DNA from 3 places in the Bacillus sp. FJAT-42376 genome. Region 1 is predicted to be linked to each of the others. Evidence: predicted binding sites of a transcription regulator. Region 1 holds the regulator's gene; each other region holds the start of a gene.
What was found. Region 1 encodes LexA, which represses DNA repair genes until DNA is damaged. Its sites were predicted from a motif close to CGAACATATGTTCG; they were not measured.

Region 2: ruvA (Holliday junction branch migration protein RuvA) is a predicted target of LexA. The motif match lies at 6,291-6,304, and genes of this name have one in related genera.
Region 3: CEF21_RS08070 (YhjD family protein) is a predicted target of LexA. The motif match lies at 2,229-2,242, and genes of this name have one in related genera.

What each region holds. Positions count from the first base shown of each region.
Region 1 is NZ_CP033906.1:2,430,311-2,440,543, reverse strand. It holds gene CEF21_RS12225 (DUF2621 domain-containing protein) at 1-307, shown strand, start outside; gene CEF21_RS12220 (CcdC family protein) at 346-831, opposite strand; gene CEF21_RS12215 (response regulator) at 972-1,331, opposite strand; gene CEF21_RS12210 (cytochrome c biogenesis CcdA family protein) at 1,433-2,137, opposite strand; gene CEF21_RS12205 (aspartyl-phosphate phosphatase Spo0E family protein) at 2,362-2,544, shown strand; gene CEF21_RS12200 (hypothetical protein) at 2,645-2,851, opposite strand; gene CEF21_RS12195 (YneF family protein) at 3,188-3,409, opposite strand; gene sirA (sporulation inhibitor of replication protein SirA) at 3,495-3,941, opposite strand; gene tkt (transketolase) at 4,095-6,104, opposite strand; gene CEF21_RS12180 (DUF896 domain-containing protein) at 6,211-6,441, opposite strand; gene CEF21_RS12175 (YneB family resolvase-like protein) at 6,549-7,211, opposite strand; gene yneA (cell division suppressor protein YneA) at 7,220-7,540, opposite strand; gene lexA (transcriptional repressor LexA) at 7,691-8,314, shown strand; gene CEF21_RS12160 (magnesium transporter CorA family protein) at 8,437-9,873, shown strand; gene cysI (assimilatory sulfite reductase (NADPH) hemoprotein subunit) at 10,048-10,233, opposite strand, start outside.
Region 2 is NZ_CP033906.1:3,201,152-3,211,384, reverse strand. It holds gene nadB (L-aspartate oxidase) at 1-484, shown strand, start outside; gene nadC (carboxylating nicotinate-nucleotide diphosphorylase) at 481-1,311, shown strand; gene nadA (quinolinate synthase NadA) at 1,324-2,424, shown strand; gene safA (SafA/ExsA family spore coat assembly protein) at 3,013-4,518, shown strand; gene CEF21_RS16140 (YhcN/YlaJ family sporulation lipoprotein) at 4,717-5,352, shown strand; gene CEF21_RS21375 (hypothetical protein) at 5,560-5,709, shown strand; gene CEF21_RS16135 (BofC C-terminal domain-containing protein) at 5,720-6,241, shown strand; gene ruvA (Holliday junction branch migration protein RuvA) at 6,371-6,973, shown strand; gene ruvB (Holliday junction branch migration DNA helicase RuvB) at 6,984-7,988, shown strand; gene CEF21_RS16120 (DUF2905 domain-containing protein) at 7,981-8,181, shown strand; gene queA (tRNA preQ1(34) S-adenosylmethionine ribosyltransferase-isomerase QueA) at 8,202-9,227, shown strand; gene tgt (tRNA guanosine(34) transglycosylase Tgt) at 9,283-10,233, shown strand, end outside.
Region 3 is NZ_CP033906.1:1,577,626-1,587,858, reverse strand. It holds gene addB (helicase-exonuclease AddAB subunit AddB) at 1-217, opposite strand, end outside; gene CEF21_RS08080 (MFS transporter) at 342-1,475, shown strand; gene CEF21_RS08075 (TVP38/TMEM64 family protein) at 1,486-2,103, opposite strand; gene CEF21_RS08070 (YhjD family protein) at 2,335-2,688, shown strand; gene CEF21_RS08065 (competence protein ComK) at 2,685-3,212, opposite strand; gene CEF21_RS08060 (IDEAL domain-containing protein) at 3,469-3,705, shown strand; gene aceA (isocitrate lyase) at 4,063-5,358, opposite strand; gene aceB (malate synthase A) at 5,383-6,972, opposite strand; gene CEF21_RS08040 (GNAT family N-acetyltransferase) at 7,169-7,705, opposite strand; gene CEF21_RS08035 (GNAT family N-acetyltransferase) at 7,827-8,993, opposite strand; gene CEF21_RS08030 (DUF2332 domain-containing protein) at 9,013-10,023, opposite strand; gene CEF21_RS08025 (M48 family metallopeptidase) at 10,117-10,233, opposite strand, start outside.

The sequences.
Region 1 (10,233 bases):
TGGAAAATCAATATTAGACTGGCAGGATCACTATTTACAGAAATCCAGGCATCTTTGGAATCAGCAGCAAAAGGATCTTCTTGAAGAACTGATTTCTCCCGTTCCTGAGCTTTTCAGGGATGTGGCAAGGGAAAAAATCGCAGGAAAAATCGGGGAACTTGCTCTGGATGAACAAGCATCATCCATCACTCAGGATCACGTCATAAGAGGATATATTCTCGCCACTCCGAAGAGAGATCATAAATTTTTGATTAAGCGCCTGAAAGAAAAGCAGATTGATTACAACATGTATAAAGCGATGTTTTAAAAGGAAAAAGCTGCACCTTAATCAAAGGGTGCAGCTTTTTATGTGGCCTGTGTATTCGGAGGATTGATCTGGTTTTGAATCTTTTTATATGAGACGTACATGGCAATTCTCCATGGAACAATCATTCCGAAAGCAAGAAGCCAGAACATGCCGCTCAGAGCACCTACGTCGATGGATAGACTTAAAAAAGATTTAAGGCCGACACGAAGCGCAAGCAGGGCAATTAAAATAAAAGCGAACGCCTTGGACCGTTTCAAATAGATTTCATTGTCACGAATCTCAAATTTGCTTGTTTTAATGAGAAAGATGGAAAAAAACATGCCGGCAAGAATGGCTTCCCAAAATTCAGCTACGGTTACATGGAAAAAAGGAAAAACAAACATGAGAGCACCTGTACTCATAAAAATGGGCGGCAGGATAATTTTCTTTGCAGAAGCAGGTTTTTTGGAGGCTCTCATTCTCACAACTAAAACGATCGTCCCCATCACAACAGCTACTATGGTAGAAATGACTATTAAATCCATGATTCATCATCCCTCTTATCTTGATTCCTCTATTATAAACCATATTTGATAAAGTTAACATATGACAGGCTGTGCAAAATCATGACTTTTTCACATATGAAAAAACCATTCAGATACAATCTAAATGGTTCGTGTCTATGTTATCCGAGTACGCGCTCAGCAGCTTCAAGTACTCTGCTAGAGTCAAATGGTTTGACAATAAAGTCTTTCGCCCCGGCTTCAATGGCTTCCACCACCATTTTTTGCTGGCCCATCGCAGAACACATCATAATTTTTGCTGCAGGAAACTCTTCCAAAATTTCTTTTAAAGCTTCAATGCCATTTTTTTCCGGCATTGTAATATCCAGAGTTACAAGATCAGGAAGCAGTTCTTTATACAATCGAACGGCTTCTATTCCGTTTTCGGCTTCTCCTGCAATCGTATGGTTGGCACCTTCTAATATATTGGACAATGTGACCCTCATAAATTTGGCATCATCAACGATTAAAATCCTCGCCATGTTACCCCTCCCTATAGTGCTTCGCCTTTATCTATCCTTATTATAACAGAAAGAACAGGGAAAAGTAGTAAAAATGTCTCATTTTTTATTCTTTAATAGGTCTAAAATCCCGAAAATCCTGTCAATTCAGTAAAATAACGGATAATAACGGTCAAACCGTCAAAAAACAGCAGCATGCCCATCCCCACCATGATGACTCCACCAGTTTTCATAAAACTTCGGGTATAGCGTGTAATCCGCTGTATTTTTCCGATAAAAAAGGCCAGGACAAAAAAGGGAACAGAAAAACCGAGCACATAGCTGATCATATAGAGCATTCCTGAATCGGGATGGCTGCCAGCCAGTCCCATAACAGCAGTCAAAATCGGTCCGATACACGGGGACCATCCAGCTGCGAAACCAAGACCGATCAAGATCGATCCTGCGTAGCCGGCCGGGCGCTGCTTAAACTGAACTTTCCGTTCTTTCATCAGAAATTCAGGCTGCAGAATTCCCATTGTAACGAATCCAACAAAAACGATGAGAATGGCGCCTATTTGCCTGATCAGATCCTGATAGGAAATAAAAAAGTTCCCAATCAGAGATGTGCCAAAACCAAGCGCTATAAAAATGATGGAAAATCCCAGCAGGAAGAAGAATGTATGCAGCAAACTCTGCTTCTGATACATCGCTTGTTCCGATTTCAAATCCTGAACCGACATTCCGGTTATGTATGATAAAAAGGCCGGATATACCGGAAGACAGCAAGGAGATACAAATGAAAGAAATCCCGCTCCGAACGAAAGCATTGCATTGATATCTGCCATCCTCATCCTTCTCTCTTCTTATGTTCTATTATAAATGTATCATATCAGTCAAAAATAAGAACGAATATTTCATTTTATGTCATTCTTATGTCAATTTTTTTACACTTAATTGGATGCTATTTTAGGATACCTAAAAAAGCCTTATAATCAGGAAAGACAAATTCAATAGGACTACTTATGCTCTCCTTTATAGACAGCAGCTTACATAGAAAGGATACATCTCAGTGACTAAGAAGGATCTGCTTAAAGAAATTGAGAGGAAACGCCAGGAATTAAACGAAATTGTGTACAAAAACGGAATGACCTCTGCCGTAACCATCCAATCCAGCCAGGAACTCGATAAAATGCTTTATGAATATCAGCAGATTATCCTGCCTGGAAATTCTCAGCGGTATGCTTGCCAATAAATGAAGAAGATGACGCTGCGCTGTCATCTTTTTTGGTCTGATTTATTTTGGTGCTCCATCGAACTTGCTCATTCGTACTGAGTTTTAACGTCTTTCAAAGTCAATAATGTTGATCTTCAGGTTTTCGATGGACTCCGTAAAACCTCACAACACCTTTGCTTGTCACTTCCTTGGCGTGTACCCTTACTGTATTCATGTTGACCGTTATGTAATCTGCCTGCATCATTAATTGCACCACTTCATAATCGACTGACTCCTGAAAAACCTGCTCACCTTCTATGACCATTTCAATCACGAGTTTTGACATGCCATCCCCTCCCTTTCGAATGTAACATTCGTCAAAGAGCAGCATATTCCTTCTGATTTCAGCTCCTATATTGTAATTTAAATCCTCTTAACAGTCAGAACCATTTAAATGTATAGCGCTAATGCACGAGAAAGAAATGGCATGAGTAAATAACAGAAGCCAACTAAAAAACCGCTTTCCTTGCCCATCGGACAGGAAAAGCGGTTTTTACTGAAAAGCCAAGAATAAGACAGTATAAAGCCTGATTCAGATGAAAGATTCACCCTGAAGCATAAATTTATGAAAGATATGTTCAAGTGTGACTATCGTTAAAGCAATGCTCCAGGCAGGTTCAGATTATTTAATCTGCTGGCTGTTCATTGCTTTCATCATTTGATTGATTTTTTTCTGGGATGGTTTCATTCCCATTTGCATCATCATCATACGGAGCATTTGCTCATTGATTGGCGGGTTCTTTTTCAAATAGCTCATCATATATCTGCGAGCAATAAAGAAGCCCAGCGCAACGCCGCCCAAAAGAGCAACTATAATCAGTGTTATGCCTAGCCATAAAGCCATGGTAGTTCCTCCTTCAAGTTCTCTCGTTTACAGTCTACTAAACCCTTCGATATTATACAATAACTCCTGCATAATTTCTGCTTTTTTAGACAAATTTTCTTTCTGAAATTGGATTTAGCCACCCAAATCTTTGGGATTGAAAGTCCATTGCGAGAAAACACGGGTCTAATTTCCGCAGAATTTCAAAAAAGATGGTCTCCGCTTCAAAGCTTCCCTGCGCATCTATTTCGATATAGCGTTCTTTTATCATTAAAGTGGCCTGTCCTATTTCACCGCTTAATACAATCCTGTGTAAGTGACCTACCTGCCTGTATCCTTTTCGTAAGGATAAGTACCCTGTAAGCAGCTCATGGATTTGCCTGGAAGGAATATCTCTCGAAATATACTGGACCTGACGTTCAAGAACATTATAAGAACCATCATAAACGCTTGTCCATTGATAATGGCGGATCAAGTCAAAGATTTTTGCTTCTTTTCCGAAATAATGGCTGGCAAATTCCTCTTCAATTAAGTAAACATAATAATGTCTCAAACGTGAACCCCTCCTGCCGCTGCATCTATATGTCCCTATTATATAGGGAACCGCATGAGGAAGAGTGTCTTAATGCGGAGAGAGGAACCACTAATTGTGTCGAAAAACAGGCAAGGAGAGCCTGAATGTGCAGGCTCTCCTTTTTAAAACATTTTATTTGTTTAATAATGCCTTCACACGGGCCACGACATTTTCAGGGGTGAATCCGAACTCTTTCATAATCGTTTCACCTGGTGCAGAGGCACCGAAACGGTTAATGGCAAGAATCTCTCCTTCATCGCCTGTATAGCGTTCCCAACCAAGCGGGGAAGCAACTTCAATCGCCAGACGTTTCTTGACATTTTTCGGAAGGACGGAGCGCTTGTAATCTTCTGTTTGCTCTTCAAACCGTTTCCATGAAGGCATACTTACAACGGAAGCATCAATTCCCTCGTCAAGAAGCGCTTTTTGAGAAGCAACTGCAAGGCCGACTTCAGAACCTGTAGCAAGCAAGATCGCATCTGCTTCTTCTTTTTGGGAAGGAGATACGACGTATGCTCCTCTTTCAACACCCGTATCCGCCAATTTGGCTGAGTGTTCCAACGTCGGAAGATCTTGTCTGGATAGAACAAGCGCTGTCGGATTGGATGTGGAAGTGACGGCTAACTTCCATGCTGCTGCTGTTTCATTCCCATCTGCCGGGCGAATGATGTCAAGGTTTGGCATCGCACGCAGTGAGGCAAGCTGCTCAATCGGTTCATGCGTTGGTCCGTCTTCACCGACCGCAATACTGTCATGTGTAAACACAAACGTTACTGGCAGGTTCATTAGTGAGGCAAGACGGATAGCCGGACGAAGGTAATCAGAGAATACAAAGAACGTTCCTCCGAATACTCTTAAGCCGCCGTGAAGAGCCATTCCGTTTAAAGCGGCTCCCATTGCGAATTCTCTGACCCCGAACCAAATGTTGCGGCCGCTGTAATTTTCAGCTGTAAAATCTTCCACATTTTTAATGGTCGTTTTGTTTGAACCTGCAAGGTCGGCAGATCCGCCGAACAAGTAAGGAACATTTTTAGCAATCGCATTCAGCACTTCTCCCGAGGAGGCTCTGGATGCAAGGCCTTTGCCGGCTTCATAAACAGGAACGTCCTTGTCCCAGCCTTCTGGAAGCTCACCCTGGATAGCACTTGTCAGTTCAGCTGCAAGCTCAGGATACGCTTTTGTATATTCCTCGAACAATGCATTCCACTCTTGTTCTGCTTTTTTACCCGAATCTTTAATGGTCTTCTCAAAGTGTTCATACACTTCATCCGGAACATGGAAATCCTGTTCAAATGTCCATTTGTAAGCGTCTTTAGTGAGCTTCGTTTCCTCTGCTCCGAGCGGTGCGCCATGAACTCCGGATGTGCCGGCGCGGTTTGGTGAACCGAAGCCGATTGTAGTCTTCACCTCAATCAATGTCGGCTGATCTTCGTTTTTCTTTGCCGCTTCAATGGCACGGCCGATTTCTTCTGTATCATTCCCGTCTTCTACACGGATAACCTGCCAGTTCATTGCTTCAAACCGCTGCTGCACGTTTTCGCTGAATGAACGGTCCAGATCGCCATCAAGTGAAATGTCATTTGAATCATAAAGGACGATTAGACGGCCAAGCTTTAAATGTCCAGCATAAGAAGATGCCTCAGATGAGATTCCTTCCATCAAATCACCGTCTCCGCAAATAGCGAACGTATGGTGATCCACGACATTAAATGAATCTTTATTATATGTATGGGCAAGATGACGTTCTGCCATAGCCATTCCGACTGCCATTGCAATCCCCTGTCCGAGCGGTCCGGTTGTTGCATCTACACCAGGTGTATGTCCAAACTCGGGATGTCCAGGAGTTTTACTGTTCCATTGACGGAAAGACTTTAGATCTTCCATTGTCACATCGTATCCCGCAAGATGCAGCATGCTGTATAAAAGCATTGAGCCATGTCCAGCAGATAGAACAAAGCGGTCCCGGTTGAACCAGTTTGGATTTTCAGGATTTTGTTTCATATAATCTGTCCATAATTTGTACGCCATCGGAGCCGAGCCCATAGGCATACCCGGGTGTCCGGAATTCGCTTTTTCAATTGCATCAATAGACAATGTCCGTATCGTAGCAATGGACAAAGAATCAATAGTAGATAATGTCATGATAGACCATCCTTTCGAGTAAACAATTTACCTTCTTATCATATCCGTACAGCCCAAATAGTACAACTAATAGGCCTGTTAAATTAAGCAGGCCTATCCTCGATTCTTAGTGTAATCTTTTATTTTTTTCATCTTTTAATTTCTGGGGTGTTACGTCATTTCCTTCAGGATCAACGACTGTTACACTTTTTAATGTGTTTTTCATTGAGCTTCTGAACGTCCGCAAATATTCTTCCCTGAGTTTTTTCTGTTCTTTCTGCTCCTCGCCAGTCAATCCTTCTGATTTAGACTTTTTGGAAAGAAAATTAATTCTAGCTATTTTATCGTTTGAAAGCATGTGCATTCTCCTTTATTCCCGCTGCGCCAATGGTGAAAATTGCAGGATATCGTATCAAACTATAGTGCAATGGTACAAAAAAGCTATTAAAAAGGCAACCGAACAGATTACCTGGTCTGTTCGGCTGCCTCTTGTTCTTCCTGATAATCCTGATACCTTCTATGCACGGTCGCTTTTGAAACCGAATATCCGAATCCTCTTAATGTAGCGGCAATTTCAGCGAAAGTCAGTTTATTCCTCCTAAGGCGTACGATTTCCTCTATTGGAACCTCTATTTTGTCCTTTCTTCCACCGGAATGTATGTCAGTAAGATTATTCCGAGGATCGTATCCTTTCTCGATAGCCCGCTTCATCCCCCGCCGGATCTTCATATTATGTATTTTCCGCTGGTACTCCTCCACGATGCTGACGATTTCGAGCACCATCGTATCTGCTTCTGATAATTGAAGCTCTCCTTGCTGGGCAATGGAAAATACTTTTGCCCCTTCTTTATATATACAGTGCAGAACCGCCATTCTGGCACTTCCTCTTCCAAGTCTCGTTTCATCTTGGATGAGAATCGCATCTGCTTCTTTATTTTTTATTAGGTCGAGAAGATCAAGGATGCCTTCCCTCTCAATTTCGTATCCGCTTGCCTGTTCGGTTATGGTCCGGACAAGCTCCATGCCATGCGATGCGGCAAGTGCAGTCAGCTCCTCTTTTTGCCTGTGCAGCGATGTTTCCTGTTCTTCTTTAGATGTACTCACTCTGCAATAGATTGCTGCTTTCAAACAAACACCTACTCTTCTGATGCTATAATACGGGAATCAAGATCGTATAGCTGATCTTTTTTTATCGGAATGACAATCCGGTCCCCCGGTTTAATGACAATGGAGGATAAATGATTTTCTTTGTCGACCCATTCAACGAATTCCATCTGCGACAGGCCATGCTTATCTTCGAGAGCCTCAGCGATATCCCACAAAGTATCTCCTTCACGGATTTCTATTTTAGCATATTTGTCCAGTGCTTTGTCTGTACCTGCCCCGGCTGCCGCAAAAACAATTCCTGCTACAAGAATAAAAAATGATGCTATGAGTGCAAATGTGCTCTTTGACATATTAACCCCTCCAGAATGTTTGTTCGCTTTTTCTGATTTTATTATAAGGCGAACAAACATTCCTGGTCAAGCGTTTTTCGAACTTATGTTTGTATATATAGGTAAATCATGCTATAATCACTATAAATTACTTACTTTGAGGTGCTAGCGATGAGCAAATTATCGAAAAGGCAACAGGACATTCTTGAATTCATTAAACAGGAAGTAAAAAGCAAAGGCTACCCTCCTTCCGTCCGGGAAATCGGCCTTGCCGTAGGCCTCGCTTCAAGCTCTACCGTGCATGGGCATCTTGCAAGACTTGAAAACAAAGGTTTAATAAGAAGAGACCCGACAAAGCCTAGGGCGATTGAAATTCTTAACGAAGACCAGGGAGCCGGCATTCCAAAAACGGGTGTGATCAACGTTCCAATCATCGGGAAGGTAACAGCCGGTGTTCCGATTACCGCCGTAGAAAATATTGAAGAATATTTTCCTCTTCCGGAACGGATCGCTTCTCCTGATGAGCATGTCTTTATGCTTGAAATTGTCGGAAACAGTATGATAGAAGCAGGTATTCTGGATGGTGACCTCGTTGCCGTGAGACAGCAGCAGTCTGCCAACAATGGAGATATTGTCGTAGCGATGACGGAAGATGATGAAGCGACTGTAAAACGCTTCTTTAAGGAAAAGGATTATATCCGTCTTCAGCCTGAAAATTCTTCAATGGAACCTATTTTGTTAAGAAATGTATCCATTTTGGGAAAAGTGATTGGTGTTTACCGCACGGTTCATTAAGAAGCTTGTTCTTCGGGACAGGCTTTTTTTTCGGGAAAAAATGATAAAATAAATCTTTATCCCCTATCCTATTGCATAGGGTCATTTTGCCTTTACTTTTATTCACCAGGAGGAAGGTTGCCATGTCCGGCCAATCCAAGGAGCTTATACTGGATGAATCATCCAGTCAATTTATCTTTCCGTTTTCCCTTAAACCTGCAGGCATAAAGAAAATGGAGGGTACGCTAAAATCATCCGGCTACGAATTTTTCAGGCTCGAAGCAAAGGAGTTGGAAGGTGCTTTTTACGGCCCGGGGCAAACCGTGTCACATGATCAGATGGATCAGTACTTTTTGCCGTTTATTGAAAACCTTCTGTTTACGGAAGAACCAGCACAGGAATCCCTAAGCCGCTTTTCCAAAAGCCTCCATTCAAAAATACGCCTTCTGTTCGGTGATGAGAAGCGTTCATTTGAAGTGGAAATTCTGTCTGCCGATCTCTTTATCTGCCCGTTTCAAATTGGGATGATATCGGTCAGGACCCGCTTGGCTGATACAAATCTTAAGCTTTCGGATGTTCTTCATTTCCAAAACCAGTTTCGGGTCCTTGAACCGAAAATAGTAAAGAAAAAACAGCTTCAGGTTCTTTCAAAAGACGGAACCTATGACAGTATTCAGGATTATATATTTAAGGAGGTTGCTCCCTGCATCGTTCCTTATATTCAAACAGGGGCAAATAAAACCTCTTACTTCGGGAGCCTCCCTTATTTTGTAGATGAAAGAATGTACGTTGTGAGTACACTCGTGTCTGCTGAAGAGTATGTTTCAAATCAGCATTTGTTTCGCTCCGGTCAGGTTAACGGCTACGATCCCGAAGGCATGCCGTTTATCTCTGCCTACGATCCCGAATACATTGATGAATACGCAAAGGAGCACAGTTACAGACGCTGGGCTCCCCAGACCCAGTATATTGTGAGCGATCATGCTTTTACTTGCCTTACACAGCGGGGGACTCATGTTCCTTTGATTAAATCTGAGATGTTCGGCCAGCATTACTACAACTTGCTCCTTCACTTTTTTTATAAAATGGTTCTGTTAAAACTGTCCTACCAATACTCCCTTCTTTATAGAAGAAACAAAACCGGAGAAATTGAACAGCTCATTCAGACCATAACGGAGTTTTCAGGAAAATATCACTTTAAGGAAATCAGCAGCAGGACGGAAGGCCAGGAACTTGCTGTATTAATGAATAAAGTGTTTCATATCTCCACATTGTATGATGAAGTCAAGAAGACACTGGACAGCTTATTCCGGAACCAAGAAAAAATTTCAGCGAAACGGAATAATTATCTGCTGTTTATCTTAACCACCTATACAGTGATCTCCGGGATATACGGTATGAATCTCGTGATAGAAGACTGGAAAGGGAAAATTGACTGGACGATCATGGCCCGTTACTCGGTTTTCGAGTATATTGCCTTCTGTGTCGCCATCAGCGGAATCCTGATGGGCATCGGGCTTGGTGCCGGGGCTATATTCAGTTTGAGCCGGAACCTTATTATACGGAAGAAAAAAAGATGACCCCTTATATGAGCGGGTCATCTTTTTTCTGTTACACTTTGCTGCTGTATGCAGTCAGAAGGCGCTTTGCTTTCCTTGGGCGAGCAGTTCGTTTCCTCGTGAGCCTGCGGGATCTCACCTGTCCCGCTGCTCTAATTATCGCGTATTCCGCCCAGGGTTTTAAAACCCTGTTATTTAATGGTGAAAATTCGTTCCATCTGTTGTTGCAGCAATCACTCCGGTGCGAATGACAAAATCACCAAAATGCTCTCCCGCCTGTCTCTCTTTCGCATAGCGGGGCAAAAGCTCCCGCAGCTCGCGGAGAATTTCCTCTTCTCCGATGTTTTCTCTGTACATTTTACTGAGCCTGCTGCCGTCAAA
Region 2 (10,233 bases), 770 kb from region 1:
TGCGGCAGGCGAAGCAGCCTGCACAGGTGTTCACGGGGCGAATCGGCTTGCGAGCAATTCCCTTCTGGAAGGTCTTGTTTTTGGAAAAAAAATCGCGGAAGATCTGAATCATGCTGATTATACAATGCGACCGCCAGTCATGCGCGAAATAACAGGGTGGACTTATCGCCTTGCAAAACAGGACATCGCAGACAGGATGGACCGGTTTGCAGGGATTGAAAGAGATGAGGATGGGCTGAATAAGCTTGCTGAATGGTTCATACGCAAGAAAAAAGAGATTCAGCCAGCCGTTAACCTAACTGCAGAATCCCTTGAAATAGCCAACATGCTGACGGTCGGAGAGCTGATTGCACGTGCAGCACTACAGAGGACAGAAAGCAGAGGGTGTCATTTTCGGGCCGATTATCCCGTTAAAGAAGTGTCCTGGGAACGAAAAGAGATCGTTTGGAATCATTCTAAAAAAGCTTTAGAGGTGATGGCATGAATCCGCTGAAAGTAAAAGAGAGCATAAAGCAATTTTTAATAGAGGATCTTGGGGACCGGGATTTGTCGGCAAGCGGAATCTTTAGGGAGGAAGACCGCGGAGAGGCAGTCATTTATGCAAAAGAAAAAGGAATTTTTTCAGGAGAGTCTGTGTTGCGGGCTGTTTTCAGCCTGCTTGATCGGGAGACAGAAATTGAAGTACTGAAAAAAGACGGAGAAGCGGTCCAGATAGGTGAACCCGCTGCCGTTGTAAAAGGAAAAATTATATCGATTCTCAGTGCAGAGCGTGTTGCGTTAAATCTGCTGCAGCGCATGAGCGGGATCGCTACGATGACGCATCACGCCGTTACCCGGCTGGATTCCGGTCATACACGTATTTGCGACACGAGAAAAACAGCGCCCGGATTAAGGATGTTTGATAAACATGCTGTTCGATGCGGCGGCGGACGCAGTCACCGTTCCGGTCTATATGATGCAGTCATGATTAAGGATAATCATATTTCCTTTGCGGGCAGCATCAGTGAAGCGGTTGAAAAAGCAAGAAAAGCGGTTGGCCATACCGTCAAGATTGAAGTGGAAATAGAAGATGAGAAGCAGCTTTTGGAAGCAATTGAAGCGAGAGCGGACATTATCATGTTTGATAACCGGACACCGGAGGAAGTAAAAACATTCATTGAAATCACACCGGACTTCATTATTACAGAGGCTTCCGGCGGAATAAATGCCGGGAATCTCCATTTGTACCGGGATACAGGTGTCGACTACATATCTCTCGGTTACCTGACTCACTCGGTCAAAGCACTCGATTACAGCTTATTGATGAAATAGGGGGAAAGAATCATGAATTTAATGGATGTGCTGATGGAAGAATCCGTTTCGCTGATTCCCGAGAAATACAGATCTCTAACAACAGAGGAGATGGAGCGGAGAATCAGGGAAATCAAAAAGGAATATGGCAGCAAACTGTTTATTCCGGGGCATCATTATCAGAAAGACGAAGTCATTCAATTTGCTGACTGCACGGGGGATTCGCTTCAGCTTGCCCAGGCAGCGGCAGCCAACCAAGAAGCAGAGCATATTGTTTTTTGCGGAGTCCATTTTATGGCCGAAACGGCAGATATGCTGACGAGCAGCGATCAGTATGTTTATTTGCCTGACATGAGAGCCGGCTGTTCCATGGCGGACATGGCGAATATCAGCCAGACAGAGCGTGCATGGGAAAAATTACAGGCCCTCTTCGGTGATACCATTATTCCGCTTACTTATGTTAACTCTACTGCAGCGATTAAGGCTTTTGTAGGGAGAAATGGCGGAGCTTCGGTAACCTCCTCCAATGCAAAAGAAATTGTAAGATGGGCCTTGCAGCAAAAAAAGCGCATCCTATTTTTGCCTGATCAGCATTTGGGAAGAAATACCGCATTTGATCTTGGAATTCCTTTGGATCAGATGGCCGTCTGGGACCCGGTTTCAGAAACGCTGGAGGGTCCTTCCGAGCAGGCTTCCATTCTTCTTTGGAAAGGGCATTGCTCTGTTCATGAGAAGTTTACAGAAAAAAATATTGCCCACATCAGGAAGACAAAACCCGATATGACGATTATTGTTCATCCTGAATGCACACACGAAGTCGTTCAGCTTGCCGATCTGGCCGGATCGACAAAATATATCATCGAACAGATTTCTGCGGCGCCTGCTGGTTCGAAGTGGGCGGTCGGTACAGAAATGAACCTCGTCAACAGACTGATCTCTATGAATCCGGAAAAGGAAATTGTTTCGCTGAACCCCTATATGTGTCCTTGTTTAACAATGAACAGAATTGACCTTCCCCATTTATTGTGGTCTTTGGAGTCGATTGCAGAAGGCAAAGGGGTAAACAGGATCATTGTAGAGAAAGAGGAGGCAGCACAGGCAGTGCTTGCATTGAACAGAATGCTTTCGATTTAACCTTCCCATCGGATGAGCCCATGCGCAGCATGGGTCTTTTTTTTGGATTAGCTCTGTTAAACTTGGCTGTTGATTTCCGTTACAGGCGCTCGCTTTCCGCCTGCGGGGTCTCACCTGTCCCGCAGCTCCGGCAGGAGTCTCGCGCCTTCCACTTCAATCAACTGGTGTTAAAAATCAACATCAGACTTTAACAGAGCCTCTGGATTAGATACATACAAGGATGTCACGAGATTACGCGAGTTCTGCTGGAAACAGCATACAGCAGGGGGGAATGTGATTAAGTATTGATGAAAGTGAATCTGAACTTCTTGCCTTCCGGCTCCCCGGCGGGCTTGGCTAACTGCACGTGAAGGGGTGATTTATTTTTCTAAGGGCAAAAGTGGAATTTATTCAAAAAAGGTGGCACAAATATCACGGTTTTTGCGTTCTATAATAGGGAAGTTTCAGGAGGGAAAAACAGCGCTCAAACCTTTAGCATTTTTCAAAGAAGGCATATTCGCTTCTTTTTGCGCATAACTTGTGGTGAAGAATAACGGCAATTAGCCTGTATGCTTTTACTATACAGTTAACGCATAGGAGGGGGAACTTTTGAAAATCCATATCGTACAAAAAGGGGATACATTGTGGAACATAGCCAAAAAATACGGAGCAGATTTTGAAGAACTGAAAAAAATGAACTCCCAATTAAGCAATCCCGATTCCATAATGCCCGGAATGAAAATCAAAGTGCCGACAGGAAGCGTTCCGGTGAAAAAAGAAGCACAGATCAACTTTAATTCAAAAAAAGAAATGCAGATTCCTGCCAAGGAACAGCCGGTTCAGCAGCCTGTCAAGGAAAAGCCGAAAGAAGTTCAGGCGGCAGAAGAGCCTAAAAAGGAAAAACCAATTACTCCTTTTATGCCTAAGATGCCGAACATCCCTCAGCCTGTTTACCCTGAAATGGATATTAATAACTATTATATGGTGAACATGCAAATGCCGCCTAAGCAGCCGCAGCTTCCTCAAAAACCGGTTAATGTGATGCCGGAGATGAAAAAACCGGCCAATGTCATGCCGGAAATGAAAAAACCGGCTGAAAAGCCTAAAGAGAAGACGGCAGCGAAGCAAGGGGCACAAAAGGCAGTTTCACCAGCCATGAAAGAGGAGGCAACCAAGAAAATGGAGAAAATGCCGAACATGCCAAATATGCCTTATTCTGCTCCAACCGGAGTAGCGGGAGCTATGCAGCCTTCCATGCAGCAGCCTATGTATGGAGGCCCGGGATATGGAATGGATCCTATGTATGGTGCGCCATATGGATATGGACATCATTATGGATACGGGCATCATCATCATATGCACCATTGCCATCCGATGCCGTATTGGTGCGTGCCATCACCGCAGCCAATGCCATACGGAGTAGCAGGGGCGATGGATGAAAATATGCCGAATGTGATGGGTGCGATGTCTCCGAACATGCCGAATGTAATGGGAGCATCTGAAAATATGCCGAACGTGATGGGCGCGATGTCTCCAAATATGCCAAACGTGATGGGCGCCATGGATGAAAACATGCCGAACGTAATGGGCGCGATGTCTCCGAATATGCCGAATGTGATGGGCGCTCAAAGCATGCCGCAAATGGCACCGCAGGGGTATTCGCCATATCCTCCAGGCTGCACACCAGCTTCACCGATTATGCCTGGATCAGGGTTTGGACCCGGTGTGATGGGTGCATATGACCATCATATGCCGAACGTGATGGGTGCAATGGATGAAAATATGCCGAACGTGATGGGTGCGATGTCTCCGAACATGCCGAACGTGATGGGCGCGATGTCTCCGAACATGCCAAATGTAATGGGAGCATCCGAAAACATGCCGAACGTAATGGGGGCACAGGAAGGAAAGAAACAGCCGCCAATGGCAGCGGGAGCATATGAGCCGGATTGCGGATGCGGATCTCCGGGGTATGGCATGCAGCCAGGGTATGGCATGCAGCACGGATACGGGATGCAGCCGGGCTATGGCATGCAGCAGCCTGGATACGGAATGCAGCCGGGCTATGGTCAAATGTTTGGACGTCCGGAGTTTTATAATGGAGAAGAAGATTAATTCCGCTGAGTGAGACGATTTATCGTCTCTTTTTTTGTTTTTGTCTGAATCGTAAGGCTGCGATAGCATTTGCCTTTTTTATAAATAACGGCTTCCGCTTTTTTGGTGGGAACTGTCAAGATTAAACCCGGCTGTTTCGAGCAAGCTAACTAAGAGCAAGTATAAAAAGCTCAAATGGCAAAACAGGGGGTAGTCATCTTGATAAAAAAGACCATTCAATACGGTTCACTTGCTTTGCTGACGGGTCTGCTGACGGCTTGCAACAACGGGAAAGACAATGCAATGGATTACAATGACAACACCCAGCCGATTGGTATGTATTCAAACGAACACGCTGGAAAAAATAAAGATCACTCGGATAATGATGGCCCCATTACAGAGATGATGGATGGGGACCGAAATGACCGGCCGACCCGGGTAGATAACCGCAATATGAATAATCAAAGCATGCCGATTGCTTATAATCAAAATAAAAACGGCTATTACACGGAAAGCGATCAAAAAATAGCCGACAGAGTAACAAAACACGTTTCTAAAATGAAAAATGTGGATAACGCCAGAACGCTCGTGACAAAAGACAACGTTATTGTAGCTGTAGACACAAATGATAAAAACAACGTGAATGTAAAAAATGCCATCCTCAAAGAGACAGAGAAGCTGGCCAACGGTAAAAACGTTGATGTGTTTACGGACGAAGGGTCTTTTAACAGAGTAAAGCAAATTGATACGAATATTAAAAATAATAAACCGCGCAAAACGATTGATGCGGATATTAAAGATTTTATGAAAAATACAGGGAAAACGATTCAGCGTACACTTAATCCTAATCGATAAAAACCAGGGGTTCCCTGGTTTTTTTTGTTTATTTGAATAAGGATGGAAGGCTCCATTCCGGCACAAAAAATGAACAGGATGAAACAGACAGTCTGAATTTCATCGTTTTGGTGACTAAAACCATAAAGTTTGGCCAAAATATAAATGCAGCAATCATGGAAGTTTTCTCTAAAAGGTTTGATATACACGTACTGCGGGGAGAAGGGCATGAAAATCCGGTTTGGGGATTCACAAGTCCGGCACAGGCTTACGAGCTCAAGCTATTATTCCTATGCTGAACAGTGGCAGATTAGACGAAACGGTGTGCCTCCTGATATTCGGGAGCAAGCCAAGAGCTTAAATTTAAATGAAAAGTGAGGTGGCCCAGTTGCTGAAACACCGGCCTGCCATATTCCTTCAACTGTCGCTCATCACCTTGATCACCATCATATGCACCATACAAGCAGAAGCAGCTGAAAATAAAGATCCTTCCTTTCAGTCATTCACAATCTCGCTGGAAAGAATGTATCTCGACGGGGAAACAAGTGTCGAGGTTAGAGAAGAATCCTTTCACTCTCTCGCTGACCTCTCTGAGTATTATCAGGAGTGGCTCGTGATTGACCGAGAGAATAACCGGATTGTCCTGAAAAAACAGATAAACGATATTTCTCCTCTTATGAAGGCAACCGGATATTTCGGTATCAATAAAGAGGGGATCTTAACTGTATTTGAAGGAAAGCCAGGGGAAGAAGCGAAAGTGATCCAGTCATTTTTTCAACTTGATGTCGGCAAGCTTGAATCAAAGAGACACACCGAACTGGAAAAGGGAATAAGAGTAGAGAGCAGGAAACAATATCTGCGCGTTATTGAAACCTTCAAAGCCTACGGCACTCCCGCTTCCAGAAAATAGATGTCCATCAGACTCAGCCTGCCTGCAGCAGGTTTTTTATTTTGAAATCCGAACGTATGTTAACGTTTCTGGTTCTTGGACACCCTTTTTTATGATACAATGAGGTACAGTTGTGAAGAGGTGAAAAAGGTGATTGAATTTGTCCGAGGGAAGATCGACTATATCTCTCCCGAATTTATCGTAATAGACCATTCCGGCATTGGCTACAAAATATTTGCCCCAAACCCGTTTATATATGCAAAAGGAACGGAAACAACGATTTTTACATACCAGCACGTGAGAGAGGATATTCTTGCTCTTTACGGCTTTAGATCAAGAGAAGAAAAAGCTCTTTTTACCAAACTGCTGAACGTAACCGGAATCGGTCCAAAAGGAGCGCTTGCCATCCTTGCTTCAGGAGATCCTTCCCAGGTCGTGCAGGCTATTGAAGGTGAGGATGAAGCGTTTCTTGTTAAGTTTCCCGGAGTTGGAAAGAAAACAGCGAGACAAATCATTCTGGATTTAAAAGGCAAGCTTGGTGATGTAGCTCCTGAATTTGCATTCTCCCTTTTCAATCATGAAGTATTTGAAGAGAAAGATTCGTCTTCAAAAGCTGTATCAGAAGCGGTCGAAGCCTTAAAAGTTCTTGGATATGCGGAGAGAGAAATCAATAAGGTGATCCCAGCTCTGAAAGAAGAGGCGCTATCGACTGACCAGCTGGTGAAAAAAGCATTGCAAAAGCTTTTAAAGTAAGGTGATGACAATGAATGACCGGCTTGTTTCCGGCAATGCGGAAAATGAAGAACAATATTTAGAGCTCAGCCTTCGTCCGCAGAGGCTCAGTCAATATATCGGGCAGAACAAGGTAAAGGAAAACCTGGATATCTTTATTCAGGCAGCGAAAATGCGGGGGGAGACATTGGACCATGTCCTTTTATATGGTCCGCCGGGTCTCGGGAAGACCACGCTTGCCTCCATCATTTCAAACGAGATGGGCGTGAATCTGCGCACAACATCCGGACCTGCCATTGAACGTCCGGGAGACCTGGCCGCCATCCTTACCGCTCTTGAGCCTGGAGATGTATTGTTTATTGATGAAATTCACCGGCTGCAGCGTTCAATTGAAGAGGTCCTCTATCCCGCAATGGAAGATTTTTGCCTCGATATTGTCATTGGCAAGGGGCCTGAGGCAAGATCCGTCAGGCTGGATCTCCCGCCCTTTACGTTAGTCGGTGCTACGACAAGGGTCGGTCTTCTCACAGCTCCGCTGAGGGACCGTTTTGGAGTCTTAAGCAGATTGGAATACTACAAGGAATCAGAACTCTCTGAAATTGTGGAAAGAACAGCGGATATTCTGCAAATTGGAATAGACCCGCAGGCTTCTGCCGAGATCTCCCGGAGATCGAGGGGGACACCGAGGATTGCAAACCGGTTATTAAGGAGGGTCCGCGATTTTGCTCAAGTATTGGGCAAAGAGGCTATTTCAGAGGATCTGGCTTCTGAAGCCCTTGAAAGGCTTCAAGTTGACCGCCTTGGCCTTGACCACATCGATCATAAATTATTAATGGGAATTATTGAGAAGTACAGAGGCGGACCAGTGGGGCTGGACACGATTTCCGCAACCATTGGCGAAGAGTCTCATACGATTGAAGACGTATATGAACCTTATCTTTTGCAAATCGGGTTTTTGCAAAGAACATCCAGGGGCAGAATGGTAACGGATGCCGTTTACAAACATTTTAGCCTGGAGGTTCCCGGACATGAATGAATGGCCTAAAATGCTGATAATGATAGGTACAGTTCTCTTGGCTGCCGGATTATTGATGCAGTTCATCGGCAGGCTGCCTGGAGATCTTGTATTTAAAAAGGGGAATACAACCTTCTTTTTTCCAATCGTTACATCGATTGTGATCAGTATTTTGCTGACTGTTCTCTTTTCAGTATTTGGACGATTTAAATGATATGAAAAACAGGTGATAATATGAAAGTAGAATTATTTGATTTTGAATTGCCGGAGGAACTGATTGCCCAGGTTCCGCTTGAAAAAAGAGATGCTTCACGCTTAATGAAGCTGGATAAAAAAAGCGGAGAGATCGTGCATGGTCATTTTCCTGATATCACCCAGTATCTTCAGCCGGGTGACTGTCTTGTCTTGAATGACACACGCGTGCTGCCGGCAAGATTATTCGGGATGAAGGAGGATACGGGGGCCAAAATCGAGGTTCTTCTCCTGAAACAAACCGAAGGAGACACATGGGAAACACTGATTAAACCGGCTAAAAGAGTAAAAGCAGGGACTGTGATCACGTTTGGAGACGGGAAATTAACAGCAACCTGTGTAGAAGAACAGGAGCATGGCGGCAGAACGCTTCACTTTTCCTATGATGGTATTTTTTATGAAGTCCTGGAGTCGCTTGGGGAAATGCCTTTGCCTCCTTATATAAAAGAACAGCTCGATGACAGGGAACGATATCAGACTGTGTTCTCCAAAGAAGCCGGCTCTGCGGCTGCACCTACTGCCGGACTCCATTTTACGGAGGAAATTCTAAATGAGCTTCAGGAAAAAGGAGTGTCAATCGCGTATATTACCCTCCATGTCGGGCTTGGAACGTTCCGCCCAGTCAGTGCAGAAACGGTGGAAGAACACGAGATGCATGCAGAGTTTTACCAGATGACGGAAGGCACCGCACGCCTGCTGAATGAAACGAGAGCAAATGGCGGCCGGATTATTTCCGTCGGGACAACTTCAACGCGGACACTTGAAACGATTGCTTCGTCAGACGGGAAGTTCCGTGAAGAGAGCGGATGGACAAGTATTTTCATCTACCCAGGCTACGAATTTAAAGGAATCGACGGGATGCTTACAAACTTCCATCTTCCCAAGTCATCTCTTATTATGCTGGTTAGTTCTTTAGCCGGCCGGGAACATGTCATGAACGCCTATGAATCAGCTGTAAAAGAACGATACCGTTTCTTCAGCTTCGGCGATGCGATGCTTATTTTATAAACAGATCAGATTTGGATACAATGAATAACAGGCTTCATATAGAGGAGGAGAGACGGTGACAGCTTCATCATCACCGATACGGTACGAATTTATTAAAACATGCAAACAGACGGGTGCGAGGCTTGGAAAAGTTCATACGCCGCACGGATCTTTTGATACACCTGCATTTATGCCGGTCGGAACATTGGCGACAGTAAAAACAATGTCCCCGGAAGATTTAAAAGGAATGGGATCCAATATTATTCTCAGCAACACGTATCATCTTTGGCTTCGTCCGGGAAATGAGATCGTAAAGGAAGCTGGGGGACTGCACAAATTTATGAACTGGGATCGGGCGATCTTGACCGATTCCGGCGGGTTCCAAGTATTCTCGCTGAGCGAATTCCGAAAGATCGAGGAAGAAGGCGTGCACTTCCGGAACCATTTGAATGGCGATAAGCTCTTCCTGTCTCCGGAAAAAGCGATGCAAATTCAAAATGATCTCGGCTCCGATATTATGATGGCGTTCGATGAATGTCCTCCATATCCAGCTGAATATGATTATATGAAGAGATCAGTGGAAAGGACAAGCCGGTGGGCGGAGCGCTGCCTGAATGCGCATCAGCGTCCAAACGATCAAGGGCTGTTCGGCATTATTCAGGGTGGAGAATACGAAGAACTGCGCAAACAGAGTGCAAAAGATCTTGTATCACTTGATTTCCCCGGCTATGCTGTAGGAGGCTTATCTGTAGGAGAACCGAAAGATGTGATGAACCGGGTGCTGGAGTTCACTACACCATGGATGCCGGATAATAAACCCCGCTATTTAATGGGGGTAGGGTCTCCCGACTCACTGATTGACGGGGCGATAAGAGGAATTGATATGTTCGACTGCGTACTGCCGACCCGGATTGCCAGAAACGGTACATTAATGACAAGTACCGGACGATTAGTTGTGAAAAACGCAAAATATGCAAAAGACTTTGGACCGATTGATGAAAATTGTGACTGCTATACTTGCAAAAAT
Region 3 (10,233 bases), 850 kb from region 1:
GGCTGAGCCTTGAAAAGCTGAACACCTGCGCCCGGATCATTCCGTTCAAATCAGGTGTGCAGGCAAGTTCGTATTCCATTTCAAACGTCATCTGATCCGGTACGAGAAAAATAATCGGCGGTCCGTCCGGCTGTTCCCGGAGCCGGTCTCTTATTTCATTTAAAACCATCGTTGTTTTCCCGCTTCCAGATCGTCCTGCCATAAACCGGATCGTCATTAAAATTGCCTCCTTTTTGAATGGTTCCTGAATTCATTATATACGAATACACGTTCGTTTACATCTTCCTGAAAAACGGACAGATGCGCTGCATATAGTGTAACAGAGATTGGGGGGTATGCCTTTGAGCGCGACCAGGTCCGCCGGAATCTTTTTTCTGCTTACAGCCGTTGCTGTCGCAAGCAATCTGTACCTGCTCATTCCGATTTATTCGGAAGTTGCCGATGGAGTCGGCGGGAAGCCGGAAGACATTGTTTGGAGCGCTTCGCTTTTTACCGTTACTTATGCGGTCGGGCTTCTCAGTTTCGGCCCCATTTCATGTTTTTTTGGACGAAAACGGACGATGGCCGCCGCCATGCTTCTTTGTGCGGTCCTCGCTTTTTTCCTTTCCGCTTCCTCTTCTGCCGGCTGGTTTCAGATTCTGAGAGGCATACAGGGATTTTTTTTAGCAGGCTTCGCTCCGGTCGCTTATTCCTATTGCTTTGAAGTGTTTACGGAAGAGTCCAGAACGCATATGATTTCTCTCATCAACGGCGGCTTTTTGATTGCCGGGGTTGCAGGCCAGATCATCAGCTCTGCAGTCACCGGTTATGCGGGCTGGTATGCTGTATTTCTCTGCTTCGGATGTATCTTTCTGCTCATTGTCCTGGCAGCGGTACGGCTGCTTCCTTCCCCAAAGTCCGCAGACCGGCCGCACCTGGACTTCTCCGTCCTGCTCGAGCGCCGTTTACTTGTATGCTATGTACTGACCTTTTTCCTTCTCATGTCTTTTACAGCTTTTTATGATTCGTTCAACCGTCAGTTTGCTGATGCCGGTGCGAGCGTCCTTTTTTATTGCCGGGCACTCGGTCTTTTAGGAGTGATGCTTTCCTTCTGGAGCAGACCGATTATCCGCCGGTTCGGAAGTACGCCTGTTCTCTTTGCGAGCCTCGGAACCGCGGCCGCAGCGCTGTTTATTTCCGCCGCGGTTCCATTTCTTTCCGCTGTCACCGTCATTTCGATCTGTTTCACCGCAGCCATGGCTCTGCTGCTTCCAGCGCTGATTTTACTGATCGGGGAGCAGGCTGGAGAAAAAAGAGCGTCCGCCATTCCCTTTTATTCCTTTTTGCTTCTGGCCGGCGCTTCAGCCGGGCCGATTCTTGCCTATCAGTTCTCCTTCAGCCTGCTGCTGACCGGATTCAGCGTTCTGTTCGCCGCCCTCGGTTTTCTGATTCGCCGCCAGATGATGAAGAAAGATGAAAAAAACCCGGAGTCCTAATCATCCGGGCTTAGTCCTTGTCCAATTTGCTTGCCATCTTGGCATTCAGTCTTTTTTCAAGGATTTTGCCGACGATCCACACAGTGAGCAGCACCGCTCCCGCTATAATCGCCTTTTTAGGATTGGTCACTAACGTGTGCAAATCCTGTCCGACATAGCTTACGATGAAGATCATCACAAGCTTGCCTGTCAGTACAGCCAGCATGAAATTCCAAATACTGATTCTGGATAACCCGGCGACTACGTTCACGGCCGCAGACGGTGTGAATGGAAAGCAGAGAAGAAGGAAGAGCGGACCGAATCCTTTTTCTTCCACCCAGTCCACCATCCGTCTGATTCCTTTATGCCGGCTTAGAAAACGGAAAAACCGTTCCTGTCCAAACTTCCTTACAAGCAGGAATACCGCAAAAGCTCCCGCTGACGCTCCAAGCCAGGAAAGGAAAAAGCCAAATCCGAGACCGAACGAATTCACATTCGCCACAATAAAAACAACAAGCGGCAGAAAAGGCAAAAACGCTTCAGAAAACGGGAGGGCAATTCCAAGCAAAGGCCCAAACGATCGGTATTTCTCAAAAATTTTCATCATGTTTTCCAGGGTCAGGGAATCAAGCAGCGTATGCAGGTCCATTTCAAGCTCCTTAAGCGATTTGAGTATCCTCCTATTTTACCGCCTTTCGGGGAAAACTTAAATATGCAGGTGCTGGAAAAGAAATCCCTCTTGAAAAAATGTTAAAATCGGAATAGAATAAATTACGAACAAACGTTCTATACTAAACAAAGATAGAACTTCTCTGTCCTTAGCTGTGAGCAGTTTGAGCAAGAGGTTAAAAAAACAGAGGATAAAGCGAGGCCAATGAATATGACAAGAATACCAGAAGACGTAAGAGACGTAATCGACCAGGCGATCTACCTGCCAATGACCATCTCCATTCTGAACCGCGATCTCTCCGTCGTTGAAAAAAGTCCATTTAAACTGAAGCAGCCTTACCTTCATCTTATCGAAGAATCCCTGAAGCTCGCCCAAAAGGATCTTCAGCAGGTCAAACAGGAGCTTCACCGCCAAAAAATCAAAGTGAGCAAAATCAAGCATGACGAAGCCTTTACTATGTATTCGTTCCTCTACAAAGGATACGAGGAGCAGCACAGCTACTTTAACCCGAGAATCCGGAATAAGGTATGTGAGCTGCTGCAGGAGTATCTGGTGAAGGTTTAAGTATGGAACGTTTCGCCCGGGCTTCTGCTGTATAAAAGCTGGGTGAACATCCTTTTTTCATTTTCTACACGGGAAGTGATCACGGCACGCAGCTGCGCTGTACGGTAAAGCTGATTTTCAAAAGAATGAATTGAAACGGGCAGAATATACGATTTCCGGTTGGAAAACGTGACAAGTGTCTCCGCCTCGCCAGTAGAAGAATAATGCTCAATATACTGATGGGAAATCCAGGAGCATTGAGGTCTTGAGGATGCAGCGGTCGGGAAAAGATAAATGGAGTTTACAGCGTCCACCACGATTGGCGGCTTATGCGTGATTCCGATAGTGTCCTTCGTTCCCGTCTTTCTCCCCTGATAGCTCGAACCGAAATAGCGGCAGCTCCGATCCACAATATCAAGCGGCCTCATGGAAACCTCATACTCTTTTTCCACCTCCAGCACATAAGAAGAAAGACTCCCATTCGATGCACTGCTGATAATCGCCATCGTATAGCGATTTGCTTCATATTGATTGATTTTTTCCATGTTCGAATCACCTCAAAATGGTTAGGTATATTTAACTAAGAGAAATTTACCACGCACACAGATAGAAGATCTACAAATTTACACAAACCTCATAAAAATGTAACATTTTAACAAATAGCGGTTTTAAATTGCTTTTTTACTGCCTGGACTCCTTTAAATATGCCCTGCGGGATAAATTATCTAAAAATTATAAATATTTAGTTGATTTTCTTCCACTCAGTCCATATAATAAAAAAAAGGCATCAGGGGTGATCCTATGAAGAACAAAAAATCGTATGCAGAGCTTATGAAGTCCCGTCACACAATGAAGAGTGAGGCAGAGGCCGCAACCATGCTGGACATCTACATTCAAATGATTCTGGACGAAGCAGGACTGAAACGAAAACTGGCGCTTCTTGAAACTCAGATTAACGATGCTCTTGACCAAAGAAATAAGCCCTTATTTATGGATTTGTCCAAGCAATACGCCGACGTGGTTCATTGCCTACAATAATGAAGCCAATCCTATTGGATTGGCTTTTTTGTTTTTTGCAAGACTAAAGGAATGGCGTGATCGCGGTGATGAAGCCGTTTTGCCCGTAATCGACATGAACCTGCCCGTAATCGACACGAACCTGCCCGTAATCGACACGAACCTGCCCGCAACCGGCACAAACCTGCTCCGTAACCGGCACGAACCTGCCCGCAACCGGCACAAACCTGCCCGGAACCGGCACAAACCTGCCCGCAACCGGCACAAACCTGCACGTAACCGGCACAAACCTGCCCGCAACCGGCACAAACCTGCCCGGAACCAGAAGCACCGCGGGGTACGATAAAAAGAAGCGGGCTATACGCCCGCTCCCTTTTCTTATACCGTCGTCGTTTCCGACGTAAACTGCTCTGTCTCCGTTGATCCTTTCAGTGCGGTAGTAGAAGAAGTTCCCCCGCTCACCGTCTGGGACACTTCATCAAAATACCCGGTTCCGACCTCGCGCTGATGGCGGGTTGCCGTATAGCCGTACTGCTCGCTGCTGAATTCAGCCTGCTGGAGCTCGGAGTAGGCGGCCATGCCGTGGTCTCTGTATTTTCGCGCAAGCTCAAACATGCCATGGTTCAGGGCGTGGAAGCCTGCAAGGGTAACGAACTGGAATTTGTAGCCCATCTTCCCGAGTTCTTTCTGGAAGCTTGCAATCGTTGTTTCATCGAGTTTTTTCTTCCAGTTGAAGGATGGGGAGCAATTGTAGGCAAGCAGCTTGCCCGGAAACTTTTCATGGATGGCATCTGCGAATTTTTGAGCCTGCTCAAGGTTCGGTTCGCTCGTTTCACACCAGACAAGATCGGCGTAAGGAGCGTACGCAAGGCCGCGTGCGATGGCCTGGTCAATGCCGGATTTTGTCCGGAAGAAGCCTTCAGGCGTGCGTTCTCCCGTAATGAACGGGTGGTCGGCCGGATCGACATCGCTTGTAATCAAGTCGGCTGCATCCGCATCGGTTCTTGCGATGATCAAGGTCGGCACACCCATCACGTCCGCCGCAAGCCGTGCTGAGATCAGATTTTTCACCGCCGTTTGCGTCGGCAGCAGCACTTTTCCGCCTAAATGGCCGCATTTTTTCTCAGAGGAAAGCTGGTCTTCAAAATGAACAGCGGCGGCTCCCGCTTCAATCATACCCTTCATCAGTTCGAACACGTTCAGCTGTCCCCCAAAGCCTGCTTCCGCATCCGCTACAATCGGTGCGAACCAGTCGATGTCCCCTTCTTCCTCCAAAAATTGAATCTGATCGGCGCGCTGCAGTGCCTGGTTAATCCGTTTCACCACGCTTGGAACGCTGTTTGCCGGGTACAGACTTTGATCAGGGTACATGTGGCCGGAAAGGTTGGCATCCGCTGCCACCTGCCATCCGCTCAAGTAGATCGCTTTTAATCCCGCTTTTACTTGCTGCACCGCCTGATTCCCGGTCAGGGCGCCAAGTGCGTGCACATACTCCTCTTGATGAAGCAAATCCCACAGTTTTTCAGCGCCGCGTCTCGCCAGCGTATGCTCGATATCGAGTGATCCGCGTAGTCTGATCACTTCCTCCGCTGTGTAGGTACGGGTAATTCCGTTCCAGCGTCCATCCAGTTCCCATTGTTCATTTAATTGATTAATCCGTTCATTTCTCCCCATTTACATTCATCCCCTTTGGTTTCGTTACATTTTTTCGTAGCTTGGCAGTGTCAGAAAATCGATAAAGTCATCGTTTTTTACAAGTTCATCAAACACCTGAACAGCTTCCGGAAACTTCATTTGCGCATAGAACGTATCCCCAAGCTCCTCCGCAATTTTGGCTGTTTCCTCCCTCTTCAGCTGTTCATACAGCTCCATCGTCACCGGCCTTCCGTCATCAAGAATCCCCTTATCGTGACGGATCCATTGCCATACTTGAGCCCGTGAGATTTCAGCGGTAGCGGCATCCTCCATTAAATGGTGAATCGGTGCTGCCCCTCTTCCTGACAGCCATGAAGCAAGGTAGCGGATGCCGACGTCAATATTCATGCGGAGGCCTTGCTCCGTAATCGTCCCATCCGGTACTGCAAGCAAGTCGGCCGCTGTTACCTGAACATGGTCGAGCTGTTTGGAAATCTGGTTTTTTTCCGGCATGTATTCGTTAAACACTTCCATCGCCACCGGAACGAGTGCCGGATGGGCAACCCATGTACCGTCATGACCGTCGCTTGCTTCGCGGAGTTTATCCGCCTTCACCTTATTCATCGCCGCCTCATTGGCCTGACTGTCGTTTTTAATCGGAATCTGTGCAGCCATCCCTCCCATTGCGGGAGCATTTCGCTTATGGCACGTTTTGATCGCAAGCAGCGAGTACGCTCTCATGAATGGAGACGTCATCGTGACCTGGACCCGGTCCGGCAAAATTACATCTTCCCGGCTGCGCAGTTTTTTCAGATAGCTAAAGATGTAATCCCATCGGCCGCAGTTCAGCCCTGCCGAATGCTCTTTCAGCTCATAGAGAATTTCATCCATTTCAAAGGCGGCCGGTATCGTTTCAATCAGGACCGTGGCCTTAATGGTTCCCTGCGGCAGGCCAAGCTCATTCTGGGCATAAATGAACACATCGTTCCAAAGCCTCGCCTCAAGATGGCTTTCAAGCTTCGGAAGATAAAAGTAGGGACCGCTTCCCTTCTCGAGGAGCGTCCTGGCGTTATGGAAAAAGTACAGGCCAAAGTCGAACAGACTGCCTGAAATTCTCCTGTCATGGAGAAGTACATGCTTTTCCTCCAAATGCCACCCCCTTGGCCGGACCTTCAGTACAGCAGGCTGGCCATTCAGCTCATACACTTTTCCATCTGCCTGTTCCAGCCGAATGGTCCGCTGAACGGCGTCCCTTAAATTCAGCTGTCCATCAACCAGGTTTCTCCACGAGGGGGCTGTCGCATCTTCAAAATCCGCCATAAACACTTTTGCATCGGAATTAAGCGCATTGATCATCATTTTCCGGTCGACCGGCCCTGTGATTTCGACCCGGCGGTCGCGCAAATCCTCAGGGAGCGGCGCGATAGTCCAGGAACTGCTGCGGATGCTTTCCGTTTCCGGCAGAAAATCAAAGAGCTTCCCCTCGTTAAGCTGCTCTTGGCGCTCTTCTCTTTTTAACAGCAGTTCCCTCCGCCTCGGCCCGAATTTCTCCTCTAGCCCGGCAATAAAGGACAGCGCTTCAGGGGTGAGCAGATTCTCGTACGCTTCATTCCATTCCCCAGTGATTCGAATACCTTCTGTTTGGGTCGCCACACGATCACCTCTTCAAATTGTTATAATACAGATTATAAAATCTAAGATTAATATATAACAGTCTATTCAAAAAAGAAACACTTTTTTGAAAATTTACCAAATTAATTGTCATAAGATCGGATAGGTTAAAAGTTTAGATGGCTTACAAAAAAGCAAACAAACAAAAAAAGAACCCGTCGCACACGGGCTCCTTTTTTCAGTCATTCGGATTCACAATCGCCAGCAGTTCATGATCCTCCCACCTGCCGTTGATTTTCACGTTTTTCCTCGCCAGGCCTTCTTTATGGAAGCCTGCCTTCATCAGCACCCTGATTGAACCGATATTGTGCGGCATGACCCCGGCTTCAATCCGGTGAAGCTTTAATTCTTCAAATGCATAGTTCACCATCAGCTTGACCGCTTCCGTTGTATAGCCTTTGCCATTGTAGCGTTCATCCAGAAAATATCCGATAAACCCGCTTTGAAGCGCACCACGGGCAACGAAAAACAAGTTGATAGTGCCTATCAGCACTTCGTCCTTCGTATAAATGCCAAAATGATATTCTGAATCATTTTCACGCCCTTCAATTTGCTGGGCAATCAATTTTCTCTGCTCGTCCTCTGTGTAAAAGCTTTCGTCGCGATCCATAGAAAACCGTTCAAAAAAAGCGCGGTTGTCTTTTTGAAGACGCAGTCTTTCAGGAGCGTCTTCAAGCGTAAAGTACCTCAGTGTAATGTTTTTTCCTGTCAGCATCATTACTCTCCTTCTTTACCTCTTTGCCGCTTTTCTTAAAAGCTCAGTTAAATTTGGCTGTTGAATTCCGCTCCAATCAACAAGTGTTAAAAATCAACAACATGCTTGAACAAAGCCTTTCTTAAAAGAAATCGTAAAAGAACGGCCGATGGGGAGGGATGGCTTTTTCCATTGCTTTGATTTCTTCTTCCCTTCCCGATGCAAGCCCGAGCATCTCAAGCTCTGAAAGAGTTTTATAGCCAAATAGAATGGCCGTCAGCCCATTGATCGATAGTTCCACTCCCTCAAGCTCGGAAGCCAGTGCTTCATCATCTGAAATTCGTATCGCTGTCCCGTCTTTCCGGATTAAGTATGATCCGTTATTCCACTGTGCATGAGGATCATTCACATGAAACAGTGCCTCAGTCCCCTCCGTAAATGCATAGCTTGCAAGGAACGCTTCCGCATCGACGATCCGCGCCATAAAATACGGTCTGTGCTCGGATTTCCGTCTCGGCTCCGGCAGGGCGAAGAGAAGAGGCTCCGCTTCATGGGTATCCATTTCAATCTCCTGGACCATCGAATCATGCTGGCAGATGAAATTCCAGAGGCCGTGTCTTGCCTCCGCATTCAGCGGAACGAACTCATCAACCAGCAGTTTTTTCTCCTTAAGCTGGTAAAGAATATATCCTGCCGGCTCTCCGTTTTCATTGTAATAAACCGCCGTTGTTTCCTCATCATAAATGGCGCGCATCCACCATTCTCGGTCTCTGACAAGCATCCCGGTGAAGCGTGATGCGAAGGCGTCATAAATTTTTTCGATATCCTCATGATGGGTCTCTTTGCTGTAGCGTTTTACCGTTCCGCCCGTATGCTGGAGAACTTTCAAATCCTGAGCGAGAAGGGTTGTCTTCCTGCGGCTGCTGAACAGCTCCCAGCCATATTTCCGATAAAAGGACACGTTGAATGGATGAAGCATGGAAACGGTTATGTTTTCCTGCTTCATTTTCTCAAGCACGTACGCGAGCATCTCCCGTACGTGCCCCTGTCTCCTGTATTCAGGATAGGTCGCGACGCCGGCAAGACCGCCCATCATCAGTTTTTTCCCGCTGAAATAAACCTCATGGGGAAGGTAATGGAATTTCGCGGCCAGTTCACCTTTATCCAAAATCCCAAACAGCTGGTGGTGCTTTTCCATTTCGCTCAATCGTTCTTCGAGTTCCGATTCCGGAACTTGATAAATAAACGCATATTCGGAAAGTTTAATGGCCTCTTTAAACCACTCTTTCCCAAGCTGAATCACATTCAATATGTATGCCCCCTCTGTGTTATGTTCCCATCAGCCACTTAAACCAGCGGCCATGTCCATCCGTTTCGGCAACCTTATGGTGATCCTCCACGCCGTTACCTGTGTAATCCAGGTGGAGGTCCCGGTCTTCAATGTTGTTATAAATATGGAATACATCCCGTTTCTGCCCGATTTCTTTTACGCTTTTCAGAAGACGGCCGATCGCCTCTTCCGGCATCTGGTTCGCGACATGCGTATGAAAGATGCAAAGGGTATACTCATCCGGCACCCTTCCTGCGGCAGACAGAAGCATAGCCGTTCCATCCCCTTCGAAAAACTGAACAGGCCGGGTTCCCATCAGCGCTGCTGCCTGATCAAACATCTCCATCCGTTCTTTATGCTCCGGCCAAATAAGGGCCTTCATCCATAAGTACTCTTCAGGGTCCTTTACATCGACAATGTTTAAATCCATTCCAATTCTGACAGCGACAGGCGGGATGGATTTTTGCAGCGGAGGTTTGTTTTCCCCCTTCCATTCCGAATGAATGAGCAGGGAAGATTCCGGATTCCCGAAAACCCCGTCCGTTCCATAGGAATAGGCGTACTGATCGGCAAGAAGCTGAAGTCCGGCGCTCGTGCCGATTTCCACCAGCGCAAGCGGCTTGCCCGTCTGCTCGTGGATGTGCTGAAAGACAGGATAAAGATACGCGCACCGTCTGACCTCATTTGTCTGGACGAGCTTCGTTTTAAGAAGAACCGTGATTTCGTTTTGATGGGCTAAACAAAAATCTTTAAATACCGGAAACCAGTCCTCGTGTTCCGGGGGATTTTCATATATTTCCATAAGCATGTGCCCGGATCGTTTCAGCAGCAAATAATGCACCGCTCCCAGAAACAAATTCGGAATCGGCTGCCCTTCTCTGCCGTGCTTGGCAAGCTGCAGCAATTCCTCATCATCTGCGATCTGTTTTGAAAGATACTCATACAGGCTGCTTGACCCTTTGCATTCGTTTTCTGCAAAACGAAGAAAGGCCGCCCTTACCTCGTTCATGAAACACCCCCATCCCCTTACTTTCTGCATACATGCCTGCTTCTCCTTTTATCGGCCATGAAAAAAGAGTGCGGTATACGCACTCTTCTCCTGCTACTCCTTCTTCTCCGGAACCGTCCATTGATCCAAATAGGTGATCCGTTCTGCCATTGTCGGATGCGTATACCGGAAAAGCTTTACAAGCTCAGGCGGATTCACCCGGCTTAAACT